Armatimonas rosea: one gene and its partner. The protein of the gene in region 2 interacts with the protein of the main gene of each other region in a pairwise test. Links are inferred from orthologs where the notes say so. Each region holds a gene or a part of one and is shown on either strand. Other genes may lie near its edges.

What was found.
Region 1: the proteins of HNQ39_RS23335 (region 2) and def interact in binary tests that used the Escherichia coli proteins (3 or more experiments, as listed by UniProt). The link is inferred for Armatimonas rosea from one-to-one orthologs.

What each region holds. Positions count from the first base shown.
Region 1 is NZ_JACHGW010000001.1:521,974-525,559, reverse strand. The notes cover bases 229-3,130. They hold def (peptide deformylase), read right to left. Parts: upstream 2,011-3,130; coding sequence 1,447-2,010; downstream 229-1,446. Other genes in these bases: HNQ39_RS02275 (hypothetical protein), read left to right, coding at 2,986-3,130; HNQ39_RS02280 (hypothetical protein), read left to right, coding at 2,137-2,883; fmt (methionyl-tRNA formyltransferase), read right to left, coding at 332-1,276. Outside these bases: HNQ39_RS02295 (hypothetical protein), read right to left, coding at 1-222; more of HNQ39_RS02275, read left to right, coding at 3,131-3,586. UniProt on the Escherichia coli protein: Removes the formyl group from the N-terminal Met of newly synthesized proteins. Requires at least a dipeptide for an efficient rate of reaction. N-terminal L-methionine is a prerequisite for activity but the enzyme has broad specificity at other positions.
Region 2 is NZ_JACHGW010000004.1:843,667-847,326, forward strand. What follows is about bases 1-2,976. They hold HNQ39_RS23335 (aspartate-semialdehyde dehydrogenase), read right to left. Parts: upstream 2,009-2,976; coding sequence 992-2,008; downstream 1-991. Other genes in these bases: dapA (4-hydroxy-tetrahydrodipicolinate synthase), read right to left, coding at 1-421; HNQ39_RS23330 (hypothetical protein), read right to left, coding at 422-988; HNQ39_RS23340 (alkaline phosphatase D family protein), read right to left, coding at 2,255-2,976. Outside these bases: more of HNQ39_RS23340, read right to left, coding at 2,977-3,660.

The sequences.
Region 1 (3,586 bases), on a different replicon or contig from region 2:
TTTAATGGAGTAGTCGCCCATGAGCACTTTCCCATTGTCTCCCCGACTGGCCTCGGCGCGGCCACTACCCCAGCTCCCCAGGGTCACCGAGTTTTCCTCACCTTTGAACAGGGTAAACGCAACGGTAGCGTCCCCCTCCTGAGCCAGAGCGGCAGCAAGTGCCATGCCGCCCACAACGGCGGCGGCGGTAAAGCGCACGAGACGGCGGCTAAGGACACGCATCTTCAAACTCGATTCCTTTCGGCACAACTGATCCTGTAAGCACAACTGACAAGGATGCCAGCCTATTATACAACGTCGGCACGGCGATTCCTTCTTTGTAGAAAAAATCTTATGGGCGGCTCGCGAGGTCCCCGAGCCTGAGCCGCGCACCATTCGCATACGCCGCCGCCGCCATCACGGGCTTGCCCACCGGCTGCACGGTCACAAGGCGCAGGCGCCCTGCGAGGGTTGCCAGCTCTATCCCCGCCTTGGTGAGCGCCACCACGGTCCCCGGGACATCTTGCTCCTCACCCTGCAGGACCTGCGCCTCCAAGACCTTCACTTCTTTCCCCACCAGCAGGAGCACGCCCGCCGGACGAGGGGTGAGAGCACGGACGCGATTGGCCAAGAGCGCCGCGCTCTCCGCAGTCGGGTCCAGAAAGCCGTCCTCACGGGTGAGCATGGTAGCGTAGGTCATGCCTTCCTCCCGCTGCGGCGTCGGCTCCCAGCCAGGCTCCTGCTCAAGGCGATCCAAGGTCTGCACCAAGAGCAGCGCCCCCGCCTCCGCCAGGCGAGGCTCCAAGAGAAGCGTCGTATCATCAGGGGTGATCGGAAGGCGCGCCTCTAGAAAGACCGGCCCGGTATCGAGAGTCGCCTCCATCCGCATGGTCGCGACCCCGGTCTCAGTATCGCCCGCCATGATCGCACGGTGGATCGGAGCCGCACCCCGCCAGCGAGGCAGGAGCGAGGCGTGCACATTGATGCCGCCGTGTCGTGGGATATCCAGCACCCGCTGCGGAATAATCTGCCCAAAGCTGACCACGACCAGCGCATCCGGCTCCAGCGCCGCCAGCTCCTCGGGGAAGGGCTTGCGGCGCACTCTCTCGGGCTGCAAGACGGTCTCGTAGCCCAGTGCGCGCGCCGCTTTCTTGACCGCAGACTCCGCCAGCTGCATCCCACGCCCCGCCGGCCGATCCGGCTGGGTCACGACGGCAAGAACCGTGTGGGCACTGTCATGAAGCGCTTGCAGGGTCGGCACCGCAAAGGGAGAGGTTCCAAAGAAGATAACACGCATGCTGAATTCTATCGCCCTCCATTAGATCGCCCCGGTTAGAGCGGGGCGTCAACGGGCGTCGCAAGCTCCGCCGCAAAGGCCTTCGGCCATCCCGAATATTTTATGGGCGAAGCCCTTCCCAGCGCGAAGCGCTCGTTGACGCCCCGCTCTAACCGGGGCGATCTAAGATGCTACTCGGCAGGAGCGCGCTCGGAGGCCTGCTCCTCGGGCGTGAGCATGTGGAGGGTCTTGGGATCGGCGAGGTCGGTGAAGAGAATGCCATTGAGGTGGTCGACCTCGTGGCAGATAATCCGGGCCTCAAAATCACGGGCCTTGAAGCGCACGGGGTGACCGCTGCCATTGAGCGCCTGCACAAAGATCTGGCTGGGGCGACGGACCACACCGCGCAGACCAGGGATCGAGAGACAGCCCTCCTCAGGCTCGTACTGCTCGCCCTTTGCCTTGGAGATCTGGGGATTGATGAGCACCTTCAGCCCCGCTCCCGCATCGTAGACCAGCAGGCGAATGCTCTGCCCCACCTGAGGAGCCGCCAGCCCCACCCCGTGCGCGGCGTACATGATATCGGCCATCTCCGCGATCAGAGCCCGCAGCTCCGTGTCCACTACCTTGACCTCCGCAGCGGTCTTGAGGAGCACTTCCCAGCCAGGAGTCTCTTTGTACTTGACCACGCGGCTATCATCAAAAGGAATATCCTTGTACTTTGCCGCCAGGTCCGAGAGGTTTTCAGAAGCCATACAAGCCCCCATTTTATCACGTGGAGCCCCGCTCTCTGGCGAAAATTATTTTCTTTCACCCCTGTAATTTTGATAGGGAAGAGCCAATAATCCTCGGTGTACGATCATCCCAAAGGATTGAAAACCATGTCGCTATTTGGACGCAATACACCTAAAAAAGACGATGTTCTGGAGCCTGTCGCTCCCCCGATTAGCCTTGCCGCTACCCCCGTGGCCGCACCCGCTCCGCCCACGCCTGTCGTCGCGGTTGAGCCGCCAAAGCCCCTGGTTGCCCCCGAGCCGCCCACTCTCTCTGCCGATAAGACTCTGGACTTCCAGGCTATCTACCAGTTTGCCAAGGTCCCCACGGCCCCCTTCACCGCAGAGCAGACCCTCGCGATGCTAGAGCAGCTCCCCGCGGCCATGCCGCTGGAGATGAAGCGCCAGACCGTCCAGGTGACCCTGGGAGCGATGGGAACCGCGATCGGAGCGACCCGTGTCAGCATTGTCGCCGATGCCGACCAGAAGCGCACGACCCTCAACCAGTACGCCGACTCGCAGGGCAAGAAGACCGACGATACAGTCGCCGCTGCCGAGAGCGAGATCGCCGAGCTCCAGCGCAAGATCGCCGAAAAAGAGAACGAGATCGCCCTCGCCCAGGACAAGCAGGCCTGCATCCGCAACCTCTGCGACTCCGAGGCCACCCGCCTAGAGAGCGTCCTGAGCTTCTTCAACGAGGAGAGCACCACCGCCGCGCCCGCTCCTGCCGCAACGCCCCTTGTCAGCCTCACTCTAGAGGACAGCGACAAGGACGACAGCACGTTCTCGCCGTTTGGCCTAGAGGACGATGAGGACGAGAGCAGCGACGAAGCCCCGCTACGGGTCGCCGCCTAACCTAGCCCCGTCTTGTAAAAAGCCCTGGAGAGCGTGCTCTCCGGGGCTTTTTGTTGCAACTGCCCCCGTTTTCCCGCTATCCTGTGCAGTGGAGGACGCGAGATGTACCGAGGAACTGTGATTGTCCGGGCACTGCCGCCCATGCTACTGGTCGTTGGGCTGATCCACTGGCGACTTTTTGGAGAGACCCCCCACTACGACTGGGGCGACTATCTCCTACCGATTCTAGGAGCCTATGTGCTAGGGCGCGGCATCGCCCAGCGGGAGAAGGCCCGCCTCTGTGAGCTGATGGCGGGGCTTGGATTGGCGAGCATCGCCCTTGGGGCCGCAACCGCAAACCCCTATCTTGTACCCACAAGCCTCTTTTTAGGCGGAGCGGGGCTGTTTCTGCTCCCTCTCTACTCGACCACCCTGCGCCACTCCGACCCTGAGTGTGCCCTTGCGGTCCCCCAGACCCGTAACACGGCGCTTGCCCTCGTGGCGATTCTCTGCTTGGTCAGCGCGACCTGTGGCATGGGCTGGCGAGAGTCGATCCTCTGGGGCGCGATGCTCTCCACCTATATCTGCATCCCTGCTCTCTTGATCGCCCTGAGCTGCACCCTGGGCGGCAAGACCCGCACGGGAGCCAGTATCGGAGCGGTTGCGGCCTTGGTGCTGACCACGTTCTTGCTCTTGCTGACCGTGCTGGGGATTCGCTTCGACT
Region 2 (3,660 bases):
CGTTGTAGAGCATCACGGGCAGGTCGGTGGCGCTGGCCACGGCCTTGAAGTGCTGGTAGAGCCCCTCCTGGCTGGGCTTGTTGTAGTAGGGCACCACGGCAAGAAGCGCGCCCGCACCCGCCGCCTTGGCATCGTGGGCCGCCTCGATCACCTCCGCAGTGTTGTTGCCCCCCACCCCCGCGATCACTTTCTCGGAGCCAATCGCCTCGACAATCGCCTTCACCAGCGCCGCTTTCTCTTTCGGCGAGGTGGTCGGGGACTCGCCGGTGGTGCCATTGATCACCAGCGCATCCGAGCCATGGGCCAGCAGCCACTTCGCCAGCGCCACGGCCTCCACAAAGTCCACCTGGTTGTCCGCACCAAAAGGCGTCACCATCGCCGTCACAATATGCCCCCATCGGGCCTGCATTCCACGCATCATTTACCTCTCTTTGACATAAAACACTCTTGATGGCAGTATGTCACGCACACGCACTCCATGAATTCCGTTCACAAAGAAGATGGGCCAGATCGTCCCCGTTTCCTCATGTATCTCGCTCGTGGTGTAAACTCCCGACTCTTTATGTCGGAAGGCGAGAACCCGCCTCCTGGAAACGTCAATCAGATAAAACTCAGCAATCCCCACACGAGCATAGGCTTGGGCTCTTAGCTCCGCCATCTCTTGTGGCAGAACATCAACTACCACAGAATCCTCAAAGTCAGTCAGATGAAAGTCCGCAATGAGATAGTCTGTGCCATTTTCTCGTGGATCAGAGATTCGCTTATGCTCGGTGATTCTCTCTGGACGAAATCTTGCCAAAACACGCCCGCAAATTCTCTCGCGTTCTTGTTGATTCTCTGGGCGCTGGTAGAGCAGTCCAGAGATCAACTCCATCCGGGAGATTCTCTCTGGGAACAGCGCTTCAAACCGAGGCCAATCCTCACAAGTCCATGTCAGCGGGTGTGGATGTGGTGCACACTCCAGCGGCTGTGAGAGAACTTCGGGCATGCCCTAAATTACTCCTCGCTGGATTAAAAGCTCCGCGATCTGGTAGCCGTTGAGGGCCGCGCCCTTGAGAATCTGGTCGCCCGCCACGAAGAGATCGAGCGCCTTGGGGTGCGAGAGGTCCTCACGAATCCGCCCGACAAGACACTCATCGCGTCCGGTCGCATCCACTGGCATGGGGAAGGTGTTGCTCTCGCGGTCGTCCACCAGAATCACGCCCGGAAACGCGGCAATGGCGGCGCGGGCTTCGTCCACGGTAGGCCGCTCGCCCACAAACTCGATATTGACGCTCTCGCTGTGCGCCCGAAGCACGGGAACCCGAACACAGGTAGCGGTGACAGCGAGCTCGGGGGCGTGGAGGATCTTGCGGGTCTCCTTGACCATCTTGAGCTCCTCCTCGTTGTAGCCGGTCTCGTTGATCGCGGTGTTGTGCGAGAAGAGATTGAACGCCACTTGGTGGGGGAAGATCTCCTTGGTCGGGGGCTTTCCGGCCAGCAGCTCGCCTGCCTGCACTTCGAGCTCGCGCATCGCCGCTGCGCCCGCACCCGACGCCGCCTGGTAGGTGCTGACCACGACACGCTTCACAGGCCACTTCTGGTGCAGCGGGGTCAGGGCCATCAGCAGGATAATGGTCGAGCAGTTCGGGTTGGCGATAATGCCCTTGTGCGCCAGGACATCGTCGGGGTTGACCTCGGGGACAACCAGGGGGACATCGGGGTCCATGCGAAACGCCGACGAGTTATCGATCACCACGGCTCCCGCTTTCACTGCTGCCTGCGCGTACTGTTTCGAGCGCCCGCCGCCTGCGGAGAAGAACGCGATATCGCAGCCCGTAAACGAGTCCTCGGTCAGCTCGGCGACCGGAAGCTCCTCGCCCTTAAACATGATCGTCTTGCCGACCGAGCGCGCCGATGCCAGCAAGGTAAGGGAGGCGAGCGGGAAGTCCCGCTCCTCCAATAACTTCAAAAACTCCGCCCCGACCGCGCCTGTCGCGCCCGCCAGAGCCACATGGTATTGCTTCATTGCAAGCCATGATACCGCACGCCAAATCGTCGGGCGAGGGGCCGGTGGGTGTGCGGGGATTGGAAATCCCCGGCACCAGGGAGAGAGCGCCCCGTGGGCGCGGAGAATAGACTTCGTCGCCTACGAATACAGCTCGGTTTCAGAGAGTCGTCGAAGTTCAAAAGCAGCAGGGATGGCAACCGTCCCAACCCACTTTTGAAAGTCCACCGCTACCCGAGAAGTGCCACCAAGAGTGCGGTGCAGGTTTTATGCATTTTTATCTTCGAGCTTTATCGTCCTTGGGAACCCCTCGAACTGCCCACCTCCATGTCGCCACATCTCAAAGGTCGCCTCACGGGTCTTCTTGTTCAGGCGGATAATGCCATAGCCAGAGCCTTTTTTGTGTGCTACTTCGTCCGGGGGGACTGTACCGCCGACTTCTTTGAGAGTGTTGCTCCCCTTCTCTGGATTCGCCGCTGCCAGCACCGTGAGCTTATGCCCGAAGCTATCGGTGAAGCGCCCGGTGACACTGGCTCCCTCAGGCCACCAGGCACGCGGCCAGCCGTTGGCGGTGCCGGGAACCATAAATGCCAGCGGGCCATCGTCCCAGTCGTCGATACCGTGCCGCAATAAAATCCCGCTGTGCTGATCCCCGGCGAGCATCAGCACGGTCGGACGGAGCGCCGTGAGTGCCCGCCGCCGCCCGGACTGTGGCCAAGCGTTACAGTCCAGGTCGAGCTTAATGGGATTGAGTTGTGGCCCCGAGTGCGTCGTCGCATGGCAGAAGATCGTCTGGGAGACAACGATCTTAAACGGAGCGGGCTCTTTGGCCCAGCGCACCAGAAAGCGCTCCTGGCGCTCGCCCAGGAGCTGTGCGCCGGGGATATCGAGCACCTTGGGGTCGGTCTTGGCCTGCTGGCGAAGCGCTGGGGAGACGACAGCATCGGGGCCGGTCTTGAACTTGCGGTCCTCGATTACGGCGAAGTCCACGCCGCCGTACTTGAGCTGGGTAAAGTACACCCCGATGCCTTGCGCGATTGGGGCCGGGTCGATCGGGTCAGGCAGGTGCCCGGTCTGGGTGCGCTGGACGACACCCACCCACTCGGCAGGCATGACGTAGCCGCCGTTTTCTTGTTTGCCATTGGGCGCGGGCCGCCCGCCCTGTCCCCAGACATTGCCCTGGAAGACATCGTGGTCGTCGGGCAGAATAATGGAAGGTCGGTCTTTGAGCAGCTCGCGCCACATCCAGCCAAAGTGCCAGAACTTTCGTAAGTAGTCCAGCGTTGCGCGATCGGTGGGCTTGCGGATAATCCCAAAGCCGCCGTAGTTCTCGTAGATCTGGTCGCCTAAGAAACAGAGGAGATCCGGGTTCTGCTTCGCCACCATTGCTGTAAGCCGTGCCTGCGGGAAGACATAGCCATGATCGCAGGAGAGCACGCCCACCGAGAGGGTCTCTCGATCCACTGGGTCACGTCTAAGCGTCCCTTCCCAGTGATAGTCTTTGCCCTGCCACGTATAGGCAACCCGATAGGCCGTATCTGCGCCTGCCTTCCAGCCAGGAACGCGAAAGAGTGCTGTGCTCGAGAGTGGCTCCACGGTGGCATCGCTGAGCTTCTCCCAGCCCGCACCACGCCTGACCTCCAGCCGGACGGTCTGGCTGTCGGATTTTTCCA